One region of the Thermoclostridium stercorarium subsp. stercorarium DSM 8532 genome, then DNA from elsewhere that is predicted to be linked to it. Evidence: a T-box and tRNA genes for the amino acid it is inferred to sense, from the RefSeq annotation. Region 1 holds a T-box; the other holds one or more tRNA genes.
What was found. The T-box of region 1 lies ahead of thrS (threonine--tRNA ligase). A T-box ahead of a tRNA ligase gene usually reads a tRNA of that ligase, here a tRNA-Thr.
Positions count from the first base shown of each region.

Region 1 (9,800 bases):
TGGAAATAGAACCGGGGGCCGAAAAGGCACTCGAACGGTTTGTGGGGATTTATGTTAACGGGATGGTAATTTACCCCGAAAGTTTGTCTTCATATCTGGGCTCGCTTAAAGTGAACGGCAGTATAGAAACCTATCCTGATGACGCCATTTTGCTTAAAAATACTTTCGTTGTGGACAGGACGTTTATTAAAAGGTGTAAGAATGCCAGATATTTTGCCAGAAAGCGTGTGGTTATACTTGATAATTCATTGGATATTGCAGAGATGGTGAACAGAGGCGTGAGATTTCTCACAAAAAACGCAGTAATTGCAGAGTCCCTCGTTGATGCGGCTTTGCAGCTGTTCGACGATACAACCGGAATAGTCACCGTTCCCGACGGCTGCAGTTTTGTAAACGGAAGTTCCGAGCTCAGCCGGGCACTTTTGATAAAATATGGCCCGAAACTTTTTATTAACGGCGATTTAATGATTGATTTGAAAGCCGCCGATTTACTTGAAAAGATTGAATATCTCCATGTAACCGGGACTGTAAGAATACCTAAATCCCTTGAAGAGTCATTTTGTAAAATTGATGCCCACTATGGAAATTTAATGTTTGTGCGCGGAAAATGCATAATCGATAAGGTAAGCCTTAAAATCGACAGGCGTATGCTGGATCAGAACGGGGACGGAATCACGGTTATTGACTGCGTGAATGTAAGCATAGACGAGGATGTGCCGCCAGAACTGATACTTGAGCGCGTTGAATTCAAAGATTGTGTTAACATAAACTGTTTCCCCGGGCAGCGAAGCGCCGTTGAGGAAGTATCGGAAGATGTGGTTAATATTAACGATTCGGGCAGGGGAATAAAGGGAATACTCAGCGCAATTATACCCAATTTGGGAGATTTGAGCGATTCAAAAATAATCAATGCGTCCAGTTACACATTGTAAAAGCGGTTAGCCAGGAGCATTTGCCGGTCAAGTTTTCAATTTACTGACGAAGAGATTCCGAAGCTGGGTTTTCGGGCTGAAAACCCAGCTTTTTTACGGTGCTTTTTATAATTATCCGTTAATCATTTCAAGCAGTCTTAAATAATGGTTCGCTTCACGCAATACGTGATCGGCCAGAAGGGGAGGAATTATGGATTTTATTCTGCATCTTAGTATTCCGTCGGTTCCCGCCCTTTTGAAATTCCTTATTGCTTCGGTAAGGCTTAAGCTGTCCCGTTTTATTTGATATTCTGCAGTCCTTACGCAGTCCCTTGCCAGTTTTTCAAAACCTTCGGCAAAGTTCCGCGCTGTTTCCTTGAGTTTTCTTTCGGACGGATCCATCATTCCGTCAATAAACAATGCATGTTCTCCCATCAGATGATTCCAGAAATTAAGCTCCTCGCAAAGGGTTTTCCGCGGAAGCTCCTTTTTCTGCAGCGATTTTAAAAGTCCGGCGTAATAATCAGCTTCGTGGGTGACATGCTCCAGCAACTCGTTATAAAGAGTTATAAATATCCTGCATTCTCCCGAAAGGGTGGATATTCTTTTTTGAAATGCAATTACTTCTTCCAGAAGATTAATGGTTCTTTGATTGAGATCACCCACTATATTTTCCGACGATTCCCGGTAATAATCAGCCGGTATTGAAGTGAGCCCTGTTAACCGGTATTCGGCTTTTGTTATTTCGGTGTTGAGTTCCGCGCCTGTTAAAGCCGATGTCAATTCTTCAGCCGTCAGTGTAAATGGGGTAACAAGTTCATTTGAACTGATAACGTTTACTGAGATTGCCCGGTCGGAATAACTCACCGTTTCGGCCAGAAGGCGTTCAAATTCTTCTTTCAGGTTTTTGGCTTCGGCTATGTAGTCGGCGTTAACCGGTGCTAAAGCCGTTTCAATAAAGAACAGATGCTCCTTCATAAGTCTTTGAAAGAAAAGGTTTATTTCCAGGGAAAGCCTTATGAATTCATTATTTGGCAGCAATATTAACCCACCCTTTTTTGTTGTTGCATATTATCATAATATTTGGAAAATTTCAAAAAGTGTTTGTCTGATGAATGGCGTTACTGTTAAAATCGGGCCGCCCGCAGGTTCCCTGACCGTTTGCCGGATAAGGCCGTATCGGGCGGCAGCAGAAGCGTAAAATTTTACTGGCTTGCCGGAAAGTTATATCGCGGATGGCATGTCTCACTTTACATTGTAAAAAAGGCGGGAATTATTTTTATAACCCGCCTTTATTGGTTAATTCATAATGTATCTGGGAACTCCCATATCCAGTTCAGGTTTGATTTTTTCCATGAAACTTTCGAAAGTCATGAACCCAAGATTTCCTTCTTTTCTGAGCGCACCGAAAAACCTTTCCTTTCAATTTCCCTGTCTCCGACAACAAATATGATTGGTGTTTTTTTCATCTCCATTTTTCTGATTTTCGCATTCATTTTATCGTCGCCTGAATCAAGACTTACGCGTAACCCTGATTTTTTTAATTTTACCGATAAATCTTTGCAGTAATCGTTATTCCGGCTGCTTACAGGCACAATGCCTATCTGGACGGGTGCAAGCCACAACGGGAATTTTCCGTTGTAGTGTTCAATGAGCATTGCAAAAAATCTTTCCATGCTGCCGAATAATGCCCTGTGCACCATCAACGGCGTATGTTTCAGACCGTCAGCGCCTACATATTTCATATTGAATCTTTCAGGAAGATTGAAGTCAAACTGGATTGTACTGCACTGCCACTCTCTTCCTAAGGCATCGCGCAGTTTCAGATCTATTTTCGGACCGTAAAAGGCTCCGCCGCCCTCATCAATCTGATATTCCAGACCTGCCCTGATTACGGCGGACTTCAATATTTCTGTCGCCCTGTTCCAGTCATCTGTACTGCCTATGGACTTGTTCTCAGGCCTTGTTGCAATATAAGCCTTAAAGTCATTAAGACCGAATGACTGAAGAATGTAAAGTGAAAATTTAAGAACATTGAAAATCTCATCATTTGCCTGCTCAGGAGTGCAGATAATATGAGCGTCATCCTGAGTAAACCCTCTTACCCTTGTAAGTCCGTGTAATGTTCCCGAAAGCTCGTACCTGTATACCGCGGCGTATTCGGCATAGCGAATGGGCAAATCCCGGTATGAACGCACCGAACTGTTATAAATCATGACATGAAAAGGACAGCTCATGGGTTTCAGATAGTATTTCTCGTTGTCTATTTCAATGGGGTTGTACATGGAATCCTTATAGAACTGAAGATGACCCGAAGTTTTCCATAATTCCGCCCTTCCTATATGCGGTGTATATACCCACTCATAACCGTTCAGCACGTGTGCCGTCTGACTGAATTTTTCCAGAAGGTATCTGACCATAGCGCCTTTGGGATGCCATAAAACAAGCCCCTGACCGACGTCCTGGGAGAAACTGAAAAAGTCAAGCTGTTTGCCCAGGATTCTATGATCCCGTTTACTTGCTTCTTCAATTTTACTGATATACGTTTTAAGTTCTTCTTTACTTTCCCATGCCGTGCCGTATATCCGCTGCAGCATGGGTCTGCCGGCGTCTCCTTTCCAGTATGCTCCTGAAAAACTTAACAGTTTGAAAGCATGCAGATTCAGTTCTTTCAATGACGACAGTACCGGACCGCCGCACAAATCGTAAAATTCACCGATTTTGCAGACCGGTATTTGAGGGTTTTCAGAGTTTTTGCAAATTTCGCCCAGCAATTCAAGTTTATACGGCTGCCCGCTGAAAATATTCCTTGCCTTGTCAAAATCAACGGATTCTTTTGTTATCTGGTATCCTTTATTTATCAGTTCAACGATTTTATTTTCTATCAGTTCCAAATCTTCCGGGACCAAGGGCCTCGGAAGCTCAAAATCATAAAAGAATTCATTCTCTGAAACTGTGCCTGTACCCAGCTTTGCCGAACCGAAAATTTCACCGACGGCGCACGCAAGAACAAGAACCATTGTGTTTTTACTTTGTGCAGTCTTTCATTTATTTCAGCCATGACAAAACACTCCTTATAATATTTTTTTAAAGGCATGAGACCGATCTTTTAACGTTTTTTGCCCAGTTTCCGCAGACGATGACTTAAGCGATAAATGAGCTGCGGGTTATAGTTCCCGAACTGTCTGCGAAAAATATCGTACTGCCGTCGTAAGATAAGCAGGCGGTAACAAACAGTATTTTTCTCACAGTTCAGCACCACCTTCCGGGTATAATAAAAAACTCCCATCCCGCAATGGGATGAGAGCAGTTCTCACGGTTCCACCCAAATTACAGCCATATAAAACGGCTGTCACTCATTGTGATTATAACGGAATCACCGGTTGCACTTACTTTAAGTTTCGGTGCACTGCTCAGAGGGGGTTTTCAATTTTCCATGTTTAGAAGTGCTCTCAGCCTTCCGGCACTTCCTCTCTGTAAACTGGGCAAAATTTACTCGTCCTCGTCATCACATTTGTTTGTATTTTTTTGATATTATAGCAGATATTTTTTAAAAAGCAAATGATTTCGCATAATTGAAACAATAACGTTTTATTTTCTGTTTTCAGTATATGCTGTTGTGCTCAAAAGGCGTACATAAGCCTGCATTTCGTCTGACAACGTTCCAAAAGGGGTACAGGCCGGCGGTTAATTTATTTTGTTGATTTGGAAGTCAAGCTGTGCAATAATATATTGAGTAAAGTCGGCCAGATTTTGAAAAATGTAATTTACTGAGTTATAATGTTAAGTTGAAATGTCCGATAATTTTATCGTCCTTAAAAAACTCTGATTTTTTCAGAGCTATTGTTGCATGTTTGGTATTTTATGTTTGGCGCAATCAAAAAATATTAATCGGAGGAGAGGATGATTAAAATGGGGCAGAAAGGAATAGTGGTGGTTTAAGAATGACAGTGGATTCAGACAGACCTAAGTTCCCCAAAAGGGCGGTAGTTACAGCCGGGATGCCGTATGGCAATAAAGAACTGCATTTGGGCCATATAGGCGGTGTTTTTGTCCATGCAGATACTTTCGCGCGTTTTTTGCGCGATCGTATAGGAAAAGAAAATGTAATATTTGTTTCCGGCACCGACTGTTACGGCTCTCCGATTCTGGAAAACTACCGGCAGTTGGTTGAGAACGGTGAATTTAAGGGCACAATCGACGAGTTTGTACAACAGAACCATAAACTTCAGAAAGAGATACTTGACAAATATTACATTGATATAAATCTTTTTGCGGCTTCAAGTTTCGGGCCGGCCGCGGAAAATCACCGAAAATTTTCGGAAGAGTTTATAACCAGGCTTTATGAGAACGGGCACCTGATCAAAATGACCACGTCCCAGTTCTATGATCCAGAGGTTGGCATGTTCCTTAACGGCCGCCAGGTGGTGGGAAAATGCCCTATTGAGGGATGTAAATCCGAAAGAGCCTATGCGGATGAATGCTCGTTGGGGCATCAGTATATGCCGCAGGATCTTATTGATCCCAGAAGTACCCTTACCGGAAAAAGGCCTGAAATGAGGGATGTTACAAACTGGTACTTCAGGCTCGACGGTTTCCGCGACCTTTTGGTTCAGTGGGTTGAAAGGCTTGAAAGTGACGAAAGCGCAAGGAAGTTTATGATAAAGAGTATAAAAGAATTCCTTGAACCACCGGTTATTTATGTTAAGAGAGAATTTCTTGACGTGGTTGAGAAAATAAAGGATAAGCTTCCTGACTTTACGTTAATTGACGAGGGCAAGTCCTCTGCTGTGATGTCTTTTGACAAGCTGGAAAAACGGGAAAAAGCCTCTTTGATACTTGCCGAAAACGGAGTGCGTTTCCGCACAGGTAAAACCCTTGTTCCTTTCAGAATTACAGGAAATGTGGAATGGGGCGTACCCGCTCCGTGCATTGAAGGCCTTGATGGTCTTACCGTTTGGGTATGGCCTGAATCACTGTGGGCACCCATATCCTTTACAATGACATACCTTGAGATGAATAACAGGGACAAGAATGAATGGAAGGAATGGTGGTGTTCAAAGGATTCACAGGTCTATCAGTTCCTTGGCGAGGATAATGTTTATTTCTACGGACCTGCCGAAATGGCAATGTTCATGGCTCAGCAGGGGAAAAATCCCACCGTTGATCCGCCCGAAGGTCAGTTGCAGCTGCCGAAACTGATTGTTAATAACCATATTCTGTTCATGAATCAAAAAGCAAGCAGCAGCGGAAGTATAAAACCGCCTTCTGCGCGGGATTTGCTGGAATATTATACCCCTGAGCAGTTAAGGGCTCATTTTCTGGGTCTGGGCCTTGGCATCAGAAGCGTGAGTTTCCAGCCAAAACCCTTTAATCCGTCAGCATCCGAAAAAGACAGCGATCCGGTGCTGAAAGAAGGCAATTTACTCACCAATGTTTTCAACCGCGCTGTCAGGTCGTGTTTCTATACGGCGCAGAAATATACCGACGGTAAAATTCCTGTAAGGAAAATAAGCGAAGAAGTAATTAAAGAGTCCAACGAGACCATACTTGAATATGAAAGGTTAATGGCCAGGTTTGAGTTCCACCAGGTTATGAACCTTATGGATACGTATATCCGCAACATGAACAAATACTGGTCGAAAATGATCAGGGAAGCAGACACGACCAATAATGAGGAACTGCGTTTGCAGGTGCTTGCAGATACCTTCCATATGGTCAGGACAGCTGCCGTTCTGATGCATCCGATTGCTCCGAAAGGAACCGAGATGATTAGGGAATATCTCAGGGTAGGAGAAGAACTGTGGAGTTGGGACAGGATATTTGATCCCATTTATGAATTTATGGAAAATCCCGAAGAACACAAACTGAAATTCCTTGAACCACGGGTGGATTTCTTTAAGAAACACCCAAGTCAGATTAGTCAGAATGAGTAAACTTTTCAAGCATTATAAAAAATTATAGGTCGGAGAGGGAAATCCTCTCCGACCTTTATTAATCTTGTCAGATTTTGAAGACACTGATGGCTTCTTTCATCTTTGCTGCTACTTCGCCCAGTTCTTTGGCCAATGTGGCAAGATGCTCGATGCTTGCCAGCTGCTCTTCGGTGGAAGCGTTGGCTTCCTGGGATGAAGCGGCTGTTTCCTGGGATACGGCCGAAATATTCTGGATTGAAGCAAGGGTATCCGCTTTACATAAATTCATTTCATTGGTTTGTACCCTTATTTCTTCTATTTTTTCCGCAAGGGCCTGCATAGCGGTATTTATTCTATTGAAGAACTCTATCGTATTGTTGACTGCTTCATTCTGGGATTTCAGCGCTTCTTCCATTTCAATCGAACGGTTTACGGTTATTTGTGTCTGTTTAAGCGTATTGTTTACTATATTTGAAATCTCCTTCGTAGCTTCCATCGATTGTTCTGCAAGCTTTCGAACCTCATCGGCGACTACCGCAAATCCCCGTCCTGATTCACCGGCTCGTGCAGCTTCTATAGCTGCATTTAACGCCAGCAGATTGGTCTGATCAGCTATCGATCTTATTACATCCACAATTTTGCCGATGGATTTTGACTGGGCGTCAAGAGTCTGTATTTCTTTTGTGATGGCGTTGGTGTTGTCGGTTGTTTCAATGGTTTTTCTTTCAAGCTCTTTAACTGTGGTAAGCCCATGCCCTGTAATTTCCATGGCTTCGTTTGAAAGTTTTTCTATCTCGTTCGTCGTTTCGGATACGCTGTTTATTCTCATTGCCAGCTGGTCCATAAGATTTACGCTTTCCTCGGCATTGCTTGCCTGTTCCGACGCACCTTTTGCTATTTCCTGCACTGCATGTGTAATATCCCTTGATATTTCAGATACGTATTCAGTAGTTTCAGCAACTGTTATCGCCGAGTCGGCCACCTTGTTTGAAAGCTCAATTGCGTTTGCAATAAGATTCCTGGTGTTGGAAACCATTGTGTCAATTGCTTTGGAAAGCAGACCAAGTTCGTCGTCCCGCTTAAATGAGAACAGGACTGATAAATCACCTGAAGCTGCCTGTTTTGCAGCGGTTATGATTTTGTTGATGCTTTTGCCCGTGCTTATGGATATGAAAAGCCCTAAAATAACGGCGAATGTTACTCCGGCGAGAACCATAAGTATTGTCCAGAACATGATATTGCGCGATGCCGACATAAGGATTTTCATCGGTGTGAGGGATACCAGTACGAACCCCGTATCGCCCACATAAGTATATGTAAGTAAATATTTCTCTTTATTGTAATGGACAATTTCGGAACCGCTTACTGCATCACTTTCATAAATTTTTTGAATAAAATCCTGCTGATAAAGCTGTTCCGACTGGGATGTATCTCCCGAATCATTTGTATTGGCATTGGAAGAAGAGATAACCCTTCCCTCGGGGCTTATCAGGTGATATTCAGCATAACTTCCCTCCGCAAGCTGATTCAGCAGTTTCTGAATGCTTGACAGTTTAATATCAATAAAAAGGTAACCCAAGCTCTGGGAAGTATTCATATCCTTCAAGAGCCTTGCGACCGAAATTGCATAGTTAACTTTTTCGAAATGGTTTGACTGAAATTTGTCCAAATATTCATGCCATCCAAGATATAGTATCTGACCGCGTTTTTCGGTAAGCTTTTTAGTCAATTCGTCCTGTAGAAAATCCTGATAGTCAAGATTTCCCAAATAATAGGTGACGGTGGACAGAGACTTACCGTTATCGGCAATAATGACAATATCATTTATGAAATCATATGTGAATGTGATATTGCTTATGCTGCTGGATAAATTGTTTTTCAGCTCAATGTTGTCCACTTTGCTGCTTACACTTCCTTTAATATATTTTTGCAGATCCTTATTGGACAGCAGCTGTGTGGAAATAGCCTCCACATTATCAAACATCAGTTCAAAATAATTATTTGTCTGTTTAAACGTGTCAATTACGGCCGTTTTTGCCTTGTCCATAAGGGCGTCGTTTGCAATTTTGTAAGATTCATAACCCAGCAATATAACCGGGATAATTGTAAAAATAAACGCGGTCAGCAGCCTTGATCGGATGGTCCTAAACCTGAATATTTCCGCTGCTCTGTTCAAGGTATTCTTTACGTCCATGACAAAACCTGCCTTCTTTATTATGATTTTTGTTTATGTATATTGCTATATATTTATCGAAAAAAATTAACAAAAAATTAACGAAGTCGTGGAAAATACCCACATTTGAAAGCCATAAAAGATACAGAAAATATTACTGATTCTGCTTAACTTTTTACTCAGTATCCGCTGATAAAATATATTTGTATAAATTTCATCCTGCCTTAAATCCAATTTAAACGGAAAAATTAACATAAAAAGTCCGGGGTGATTACATGAGAAACAGAGATCCGAAATTAAAAGGACTGGCCGGTCTACTGGTATTTTTCCTGTTGGTTCATGTGATTGTTTTGCCTCCTGCAGTGGTCAGCGCTGAAGAAGAAATACCGGTTCCGAACGGCAACTTCGAGGACGAAGTCAATACAGCGTGGGTTCTGAAAGGGGACGGTGTTGAGATTAAGCCATACTGGGATTATGACTACAACAGCGGAACAGAAGGAAAAAGACTGGCGTTCTGGCACAGTGAGCCTTACACCGCAACGGCCGAGCAGACAATAAAAGGGCTTAAAAACGGAATTTATACGCTGAAGGCCTACGTAATGTGCGGGGAAACACACAGGGAGAGTTATATGTACGTTAAGGACTTTTGTGATGGAGAATCAGTTGAAAGGGTTGACATTAAGGATACTTCAAACCGTTGGGTTGAAATAAGCCTCAGAGTAGGAGTTACAAACGGACAGATGACAATAGGATTTTACGATGACGGAGAGGCAAATGCGTGGTACAATGCGGATACGGTGA
Region 1 is NC_020134.1:1,857,535-1,867,334, reverse strand. Features, by position in the region: gene CST_RS08060 (hypothetical protein) at 1-932, shown strand, start outside; gene CST_RS08055 (DUF2935 domain-containing protein) at 1,044-1,952, opposite strand; gene thrS (threonine--tRNA ligase) at 2,282-3,931, opposite strand; T-box leader at 4,205-4,429, opposite strand; gene CST_RS08045 (methionine--tRNA ligase) at 4,856-6,847, shown strand; gene CST_RS08040 (methyl-accepting chemotaxis protein) at 6,915-9,002, opposite strand; gene CST_RS08035 (glycosyl hydrolase 53 family protein) at 9,275-9,800, shown strand, end outside.

Region 2 (9,800 bases), 510 kb from region 1:
TTATACACCAGACACAATTTTATTTTAACACCCCCGTAGACTGGAAGGAGAATATCCTTACCTTTGGCTTGATGCCACTTTCCCCAAGGTTCGGGAAGGAGGCAGGGTATGCAGTATGGCACTAGTTATAGCAGTAGGAGTTAATCAACAAGGTGAACGGGAAATATTAGGTTTTGATGTAGGGATGAGTGAAGACGGGGCTTTTTGGGAGGAGTTTTTAAGAAGGCTGGTAGCAAGGGGTCTAAAAGGTGTAAGGCTTGTAATCAGTGATGCACATGAAGGGCTGAAGGCTGCAATAAAGAAGATTTTAACGGGAAGTGCATGGCAAAGATGCCGTGTACATTTTATGAGAAATGTATTAAGCCAGGTACCAAAGCATTATCAGGGGATGGTATCATCGATAATACGGACAATATTTGCCCAGAATGATCAGGAATCTGCGAGGGAACAGTTAAGGCATGTAGTAGATGAGCTTAAAAATCGTTTTCCAAAAGCAATGAAAATTCTTGAAGAAGCAGAAGAAGAAATCCTGGCATATATGGCTTTTCCTCGTGAGCATTGGGCACAGATACACTCTACCAATCCGCTGGAGAGACTTAACCGTGAAATTCGCCGTCGAACGGATGTTGTTTGCATATTTCCAAATCGTGAGGCGGTAATCCGATTGGTAGGAGCAATGCTCATGGAACAAAATGATGAATGGAAAGTAGGGCGGCGTTATTTCAGTTTGGAATCAATGTCAAAGATTACATCGATAAATGAATTTACATTGACGCCAGTAGCTTTATTACATAAATGAGGTGAAAAAATGATAAAGTAGAAATCATTTTACACCACTTGACAAGACACTATCCAGACAGACTCAAACATATAGTTTTAAATTGCATGCATTAAGATTCTCAGAACAAATAAAAAAGAGACAGTTTCAACTCCTCATAGGTAAACTCAAAAACATAGGGCATTTCAATCTTTGCAGGTAAAAACTTCTAACCAACCGCCGCCGGCGTCAGGCGTTACTTTCGCACCTTTCAATCCTTATAGGTAAACTTTAAAACCGTTGTGGATATAATGAATATGGCCAGCTAGGATTGTTTTAATTCCTTACAGGTAAACTTAAATCTTTTTTGGAAAGACAAGCCTTCGCTAAAAACGGTGAGTTTCAATTCCTTATAGGTAAACTTCAAACCCTAAAACCTGGCATAAAAAGCCGCTTTTATAAAATTGCAGTTTACAAGTTTTTAAGCATTAAAACCCGTAAATATTTGATACTGCTCGATTTTTACATCTGCCGATCCCTTGCTTTTATAAGCTACTGGCCATCGACAGAATTATTCCATAAATCAATTTACCATATATTTTTTCTATTTCAATTTATGCTTATAAATGAATAACGCCCGGGGTATTTTTAACTTGTCGCAGCATGAATTTGAATTTATTTCTGTAAACAATAGCCGCAACATCTTATGGTGTGGCTGAAAACTCCGGATTAGATCTCTTTCAGCTGTTATTAATATAATACCAACCTTAAAAGTTTTGCAAAATTATATCTATAGTAGGCAAAAGGTAAACAACTTAATTAACATTCAATTCGCTTCTAAACAACAAAACCCGCTAACCTTTGCTGTTAGCGGGTTTTATTTGGAGCTGGTGGGCGGACTCGAACCCCCGACCTGCTGATTACAAGTCAGCTGCTCTACCGGCTGAGCTACACCAGCATATCACTAAATGGCGACCCAGAAGGGACTCGAACCCTCGACCTCTAGCGTGACAGGCTAGCGTTCTAACCGGCTGAACTACTGGGCCAGTTTTAAAATGGTGACCCATGGGGGACTCGAACCCCCGTTACCGCCGTGAAAGGGCGATGTCTTAACCACTTGACCAATGGGCCCCAGAAGACTGACGAATATTATTTTAACTGCTGACGCTATAAAAGTCAAGCATAAATTTTATGATATTTTTGTTACAACAAATAAATGCTAATTGGAAAAACAAATGCAGCCCAAAGCTGAAGAGAGGCTGCATTCTTATTTCTTTCGTTTTTTCTTTTTCCCGTTTATGTGTTCCAAAACTTTATTATCCGTGTTCTTTTTCTTTTTGCCTGACTTGCCCCGTTTTTTCATGCCATTGCCATTTGAATCTTCCGCGTAAGGATCTGCCTCACGTGCGTTCACTGTCAGTACAAAATCCACCTGTCTTGTTTTCGGATCGGCATTTGTAACCACAACTTCGACAGTATCACCTATACGGTATATCCTGCCTGTCCTTACTCCAATGAGAACCTGCATTTTTTCATCATACTCATAGAAATCATCGTCCATGCTGGTAAGCCGTATCAAACCTTCTACGGTATTCTCAAGCTCTACAAACATGCCAAATGAGGTTATGCCCGAAACAATTCCGGTGAAGGTTTCCCCTATATGCTCCTGCATATATACGGCTTTCAGCTTCGCTTCATATTCCCTTTCGGCCTCCTCTGCGCTTCTTTCCCTTTCTGAACAGTGTTTAGTAACATCAGGAAGAATAGCCGAGTAATGTTCGTTTCTTTGTTCGTCGAATTTTCCGTGCAGATACTCCTTCATTATTCTGTGTATTATCAGATCAGGATACCTTCTTATCGGTGATGTAAAATGGGAGTAATAATCCGCGGCAAGGCCGAAATGCCACGTATGCTCATCGCTGTACTTTGCCTTCTGTAAGCTTCTCAACATCATTGTACTGATAATTCTTTCCTGCGGCGTTCCTTTAACTTTGTCAAGAACATCCTGCAAAGCTCTCGGATGCACATGGCCGCTGCCTTTAATTCTGACTCCGAAATTAAACAAAAACTCATTCAGCCTTTTGATCTTATCGGGATCGGGATCTTCGTGAATACGGTAAACAAACGGTATGTCGGCCCAGTAAAAATGTTCGGAAACCGTTTCGTTGCACAGCAGCATGAATTCTTCGATTATCTTGTTTGCAATTGTAATTTCATATTTTCCTATATTTACCGGCTTGCCGTTTTCATCCACGGTAATCTTTGTTTCTTCAAAGTCAAAATCAATAGCACCTCTCAGGCTGCGCCTTTTCATCAATATTAAGGCCAGTTCCTTCATTTTTTCAAACATCGGAACCAGCGGCCTGTATCTTTCAATTAAATCCTGATCCCTTTCTTCAAGTATTTTATACACATCGGTATATGTCATCCGTTCATTAACGTTAATTACGCTTTCAACGATCTCATGGTTTATTACACGGCCTAAGGGGTCAATTTCCATAAAAACTGAAAAGGCAAGACGGTCAACTTTGGGATTAAGGCTGCATATGCCGTTTGACAACTCCTTTGGAAGCATAGGAATAACCCTGTCGGGGAAATAAACGCTGGTTCCCCTTTTTAACGCTTCTTTGTCCAGTGGCGAGTTTTCTTTGACATAATGGGATACGTCTGCTATATGAACACCGAGGAGATAGTTCCCGTTCCCGGTAATTTCAAGGGAAACAGCATCATCCAAATCCCTTGCATCTTCGCCGTCAATGGTAACCATTGTTAAATTACGTAAATCCCGTCTGCCGGCGTAGTCTTTGGGAGTTAATTCCTGCGGTATGCTTCTGGCTTCCTGTAAAACCTCATCTGGAAACTCGACGGGTATTTTATATGCTTTCAAGATTGAAAGTGCTTCAACGTCCGTCGTATCCGCATCTCCAAGTATCTCAATAATCTGACCCTCTGCATTTCTTTCGGGTTCTGGGTATCTGGTTATTTGAACAACAACTTTCTGATGCGGTTTCGCACCCATTGACCTGTCAAGGGGTACGATGATATGCCCCTTTATTCTCCTGTGATCGGGAACAACGTAACCTACCGAATAGCTTTTTTCAAATGTGCCGACTATTTTATCGTTGGCGCGGGAAAGGATTTTGACAATTTCTCCTTCCGAATGCCTGTCGTCATTATAAAATTTTACAATACGGGCAATAACCCGATCGCCGTCCATAGCTCCCTTAACTCTGTCGCTTTGTATGAATATATCACTCTGATCGGGCTCGTCAGGCAACACAAAGCCAAACCCGCGCTCATGGCCCTGGAAAGTTCCTGTTACAAGGCCGATTTTTTCGGGAGCAACATAACGGTTCTTTTTGGTTTTATATATATGCCCTTCCTGTTCAAGCTCATCCAGGCATTTTCTGAAAAGCTCAATGTCTTCCTTTGGTACGTCAAGCGATACAACAAGCTCTTCAAATGTCAATGGGTGATATGAGCTATCGTGTATAAATCCCTTAATTCGCTCTTTTCTTTCCTCTAACATTACATCAGCCCTTTTCCGTTTTTCTTTGGCGCATTTATTTATTAATACAGCTATTCATACCATGTATTAATATCATTTAACATAAAAAATATAAATATACAATATTTTTACTTTATATATCATATTTAATATTTTTCATCGCATTAAGGCCTATCTCGAAAAATTTCTCCAGCGACAGGCCAAGTTCATTACATGTTGATATCTGTTCCTTATGTTCCCTATTTATAAATCCTTCTTCGTTAAATTTTTTTATAAGATAACCCACTGTCAGGTCGGAAATACTTCTGCCAGGAATGGCTGAAGCGCATTTTTCAATAAAGCGGGGCAAATGATCGCTGCAGTACAGTGCCTTATCCACCTTTCTCCTTCTCGGAAACCCCAGCTTTGGATTGTGGGACTTGATGGAATAAATTATTGCGGGATCAACACTAAGGCCTTCCAGAATATCTGCAGCCACCAGGCCGTGTTTTTCCAAATCCCCTTCTACAATATCCAGATCAATGTCATGAAGAAGCCCTGTAAGCCCCCAAGCCTCGGTTTCTTCATGCAAGAACTCTGCCAGTTCCCTCATAATGGCTTCCACCGCCAGACTGTGCCGTATTTTTTTCTCATCGGACAGCCTTGCTTTTAATTCGTCAAACGCCCTTTTCCTGTTCATATTTATCCCCCCGATTAAAAACGCTAAACATTCTCTGCCGTACAACTTCCATTATAACACAGGAAAAAGTTATTACCGCAATAATTTTTGCTTGATAATACCAGATTAAAATGGTAGCATATATATCATGTCCAGTTCGCAAAATCCTGGGCGGCACCCATTTATGGTGCCAAAACAAAACTACGGAGGTTTTTTATTATGAACAACAAAGTCTTGTACATTGCCAGAGCGGCATTGATTGCCGCAATTTACACAGTCGTAACCGTTCTGGTTGCGCCTTACGCTTATGGCATATTTCAGTTCCGCGTTTCAGAAGCCATGACAGTGCTTCCAGCCGTGATGTCTTCAGCAATACCGGGTTTATTTGTCGGGTGTCTTGTTTCAAATATTATAGGAGGTTACGGACCGATAGATATAATTTTCGGCAGCCTCACTACACTCATAGCTGCCATTTTTTCAAGGCAATTGAGAAAATATCCATGGCTTGTTCCTCTTCCGCCTGTTATATTTAACGCCGTAATTGTGGGCGGTTATTTACATTTCCTGTATTTTAAGGACACCCCGCTGCTTGCATGTATGGGCTGGGTAGGACTTGGAGAGCTGCTGGCATGCTATGCTCTTGGTTATCCGCTTCTTATGCTGCTGACGAAAAGATTCGGAGAATATTTTAAAGATTGGTAAACCGCAAAAAACCGCAGGCCTCTTTTACATATACGCAGCCTGCGGTTTGTCAAATGTATTCCATACCTGTTTTTAATGCTTTAATTTCCATCGGGATTAGATTACGCTTTTTTTCGGGCAAAACTTCATAAAGGGCCTTTTCGAGATTATCCACCGTTACTGTTTTTCTTTCCTTGATCAGCTTCCCAAGAAGAATTATATTAGCAAAAGCCATATTTCCCATCTCCGACGCCATTTTAGTGGCAGGTACCTTAAATGATTCAATGTCGCCGCGCTTAACATCCCTGTCCACTATCGACGAATCCATTACTATAACTCCTCCCTCCTCGACAAGATTCTCAAATTTGTCCAATGACGGCCTGTTCATCACTATTAATTCGTTACAGCTGTATAAAACAGGCGAATCAACGGGACGGTCAGAAATAACCACACTGCTGTTTGCCGTTCCACCACGCATTTCAGGGCCATATGAAGGAAGCCATGAGACATGTTTTCCGTCCAGCATTCCGGCATATGCCAAAAGTTTTCCTGCCATCAGTATCCCCTGACCTCCGAAACCGGCCAGGATTATTTCATGAACCATTTCTCATACCTCCAGGTTTTCTCCTTTGAATACTCCGATGGGGTATTGGGGAATCATCTCTTTTTCAATCCGTGTCATGGATTCAACAGGGCTAAGTCCCCAGTTTGTGGGGCATGTCGACAATAATTCCACAAGCGAAAAACCAAGTTTTGCAAGCTGTACCTTAAAGGCTTTTTTTATTGCCTCCTTTGCCTTTTTAATATGTTTTACATCATGAAGTGAAGCTCTTTCAATGTATGTCGGTCCCTGAAGTGTCGCAAGCATTTCACAGACGTTTATCGGGAAGCCGTGTAATTCTGCAATCCTTCCGTAAGGTGTCGTGGTTGTGAACTGATTTAACAGTGTTGTAGGAGCCATCTGGCCGGAAGTCATTCCGTATATCGTATTATTAATAAAAATTACCGTTATGTTTTCGCCCCTGGCAGCCGCGTGAACAATTTCCGCCGTTCCGATTGCCGCCAGATCCCCGTCTCCCTGATAGGTAAATACAACGCAGTCGGGCTTACACCGTTTAACCCCTGTTGCAACTGCGGGAGCCCGTCCATGGGGCGCCTGGATCATATCACAGGAAAAATAATCATAGCTGTTGTATGAGCATCCGACAGAGGATATACCCACCGTTTTCCCCTCAATCCCCAGTTCGTCCAAGACTTCCGCAACAAGTCGGTGGGCAATGCCATGTGTGCAGCCCGGGCAATAGTGCATGGACACATCCTTTAAAGCGTTAGGCCTTTGAAAAATTACAGCCATACATTCCCCTCCGTTTCCGCATGGGCGTCAATTTTAATACAACTCTTTCTCAACCTTTCCTCACATGTTCGTCATACATCCGGCGTATTATTTCCAGAATATCGTCCCGGACCGGAACCATTCCTCCCATACGTCCGTGAAAGTAAACCCTGCGTCTGCCGTTTACTGCCAGAAGCACATCCTCGATCATCTGGCCTGAACTCATCTCAACCGTCAGAAAGGCCTTTGCCATGTCCATCACCTTATCAAAAGCTTCTGCAGGAAAAGGCCAAAGGGTTATTGGCCTTATAAGCCCAACCTTTATACCTTCACGCCGGGCAATTTCTATTACGCTTTTGGCAATTCTCGCCACCGTTCCGTAAGCAACTATGAACAGCTCGGCTTCCTCATGTCTGTAAAGTTCATAACGGCACTCTTTCTGTTTAATAAGTTCATATTTTTTCTGCAGTTCCCGGTTCATTTTTTCAAGTACTGCCGGATCCAGATGTATTGAAGTAATTATATTCTGCTTTCTGTTATTGCCGTGACCTGTTACTGCCCAGGGCTTTTCATAATGTTCCACGGGTTCTTCGTCCCTGAACTCAACCACTTCCATCATCTGACCGAGAATACCGTCGCCCAATATCATTACGACAATTCGGTATTTGTCGGCAAGATTAAATGCCTCAACCGTTAGTTCATAAAGTTCCTGAACACTGGACGGAGCCAGAACAATCTGACGGTAATCTCCATGCCCGCCGCCTTTACATGCCTGGAAATAGTCGCTTTGAGACGGTTGGATGCCTCCAAGACCCGGGCCTGCCCGCATAATATTTACCACCACCGCAGGAACTTGAGCACCGGCCAAATATGAAAGCCCTTCCTGTTTCAAACTTATCCCCGGGCTTGAAGAAGAGGTCATTACCCTTGCCCCGGTACTTCCTGCACCGTAAACCATGTTTATTGCTGCCACTTCGCTTTCAGCCTGCAGAAAAACACCGCCCGCTTTTGGAAGTTTTCTGGCCATATAGTGGGCAATTTCGGTCTGCGGCGTAATGGGATAACCGAAATAATAAAGGCATCCTGCCCTTATAGCGGCTTCAGCAATGGCTTCATTTCCTCTCATCAACAGTTTCCGACCCATAAGCGCCTCCTTCATTTTTCTACCACAATGGCACAATCGGGGCAGATTACAGCACAAAACGCACAACCGATACATCCGGTCATGTCGGTAATTTCCGCCGGATGATAACCTTTTTCATTAAGACTTTGTTCATTTATTCTTATAATGCGCCTTGGGCATACACTTACACACAGTTCGCATCCCTTACACTTTTCTGATATAAACGTAACTCTTGCCAATAAAATTCCCTCCGGTTGCGGGTTTAACCATTTATATTCAAATTAAGAAGTTTATGTATTATTTCATTATATCATTAAATTTTCCATTTCTACAATATCAGGGAAATTAATTATCCTTTTCATCCACAGCACGGGTTCTTTCAAATCATGGACAACAATATCGTTTTTTGTCATAAACGCGTGAAAAGCAATGGGAATATTTGCAGACATGCTTATTGAGTGCGCAAACTCAATTCCTTTTACAATGTCGCCAGGAGTTGTGTGATTCATCAAGTGAGAATTGTTGATAAGGAAATCGACGTCCATTCCTGATGATTTTTTTATTTCTTCAAGTATTTCCAAAACCCCTGAAATGTTTGACGTTTCAGGACGAAAACAGTTAATAACAAAATAGAGGACAGCCTCGTCATCCCGTATTTCGCGCCTGTAACGCCCGATTACGAGTGCTCCGGCGTCGTCCCCGCCCGTATCCATTACAATTTGAAAACTTTTATCCATAAGGTACCTGCTGAACTCTCCGGTTAGTGCAGGCACGTCAACGTTAGTATTGGCAAATTTGGGCGCTATTACTTTAATGCCTTGCCTTTCCAGTTGGGATCGCGCCAAACTGCTCCTGAAATATGGGTTAACGGTATCCATATCGGCAAGGACAACCTTTTTTCCCTGCTCTGCCATTTTTATCGCCAGATTTACAGAAATCTCAGATTTCCCAACGCCATAATGGCCTGTTATTATGTGAATCCTTTTCTCCGACATTTTTTACCCTTTATTTATATTTAACCAAAATATATTATCATATGTCTTTCCACCGGCTTCTCCCAATGTCATACATATTATTACCGTAACGGTCGATCACCACAATCAGCGGAAAATTCACCACGGAGAGTTTTCTGACCGCTTCGGTCCCCAAATCCTCAAAAGCTATAATTTCCTGACTCTGAACAGATTTAGATATCAGGGCTCCGGCTCCTCCGACGGCCCCGAAATACACCGCGCCGTACTTTACCATTGCATCAATTACTTCCCTGCTTCTCTGCCCTTTGCCGATCATCCCGGTAATTCCCATTTCAATAAGTTTCGGCGTATAGTAATCCATTCTTCCGCTTGTAGTGGGCCCCGCCGAACCTATAACCCTTCCCGGCGGTGCCGGACAAGGCCCCATATAGTATATAACCTGGTCTGATAAATCAAAAGGCAGCTTTTCACCAGCAAGGATCATTTCAAACAGTCTTTTATGCGCAGCGTCCCTTGCGGTATATACCGTTCCGGATAATTCAACCACGTCGCCTGCCTTAAGAATTTCTATTTTATCTTTTGTAAGGGGCGTAGTTATTTTATGTTTCATCTATATCCCTCATTTTCCGGAACAGAATTCATCGTATACAATGGCTCATCCACTGTAAGCTGCGGGTTACCGCCTTTCAGCCCGTAAATCAATACCAGATTGGCGGGTTTTCCGGGTTTAGGATAAACCATTCTTATGCTCTTGGGTTCAATTTTA
Region 2 is NC_020134.1:1,351,577-1,361,376, reverse strand. Features, by position in the region: partial or broken gene CST_RS05915 (IS256-like element ISCth5 family transposase) at 35-799, shown strand; tRNA gene CST_RS05910 (tRNA-Thr) at 1,640-1,715, opposite strand; tRNA gene CST_RS05905 (tRNA-Asp) at 1,727-1,803, opposite strand; tRNA gene CST_RS05900 (tRNA-Glu) at 1,814-1,888, opposite strand; gene rnr (ribonuclease R) at 2,025-4,286, opposite strand; gene CST_RS05890 (HDIG domain-containing metalloprotein) at 4,399-4,944, opposite strand; gene CST_RS05885 (QueT transporter family protein) at 5,143-5,625, shown strand; gene CST_RS05880 (2-oxoacid:acceptor oxidoreductase family protein) at 5,675-6,208, opposite strand; gene CST_RS05875 (thiamine pyrophosphate-dependent enzyme) at 6,212-6,958, opposite strand; gene CST_RS05870 (3-methyl-2-oxobutanoate dehydrogenase subunit VorB) at 7,008-8,081, opposite strand; gene CST_RS05865 (4Fe-4S binding protein) at 8,093-8,299, opposite strand; gene CST_RS05860 (nucleotide-binding protein) at 8,366-9,055, opposite strand; gene CST_RS05855 (Fe-S-containing hydro-lyase) at 9,093-9,644, opposite strand; gene CST_RS05850 (tRNA1(Val) (adenine(37)-N6)-methyltransferase) at 9,641-9,800, opposite strand, start outside.
Region 2: it has a tRNA-Thr gene. The T-box ahead of thrS (threonine--tRNA ligase) is inferred to sense a tRNA for this amino acid. The anticodon was not compared.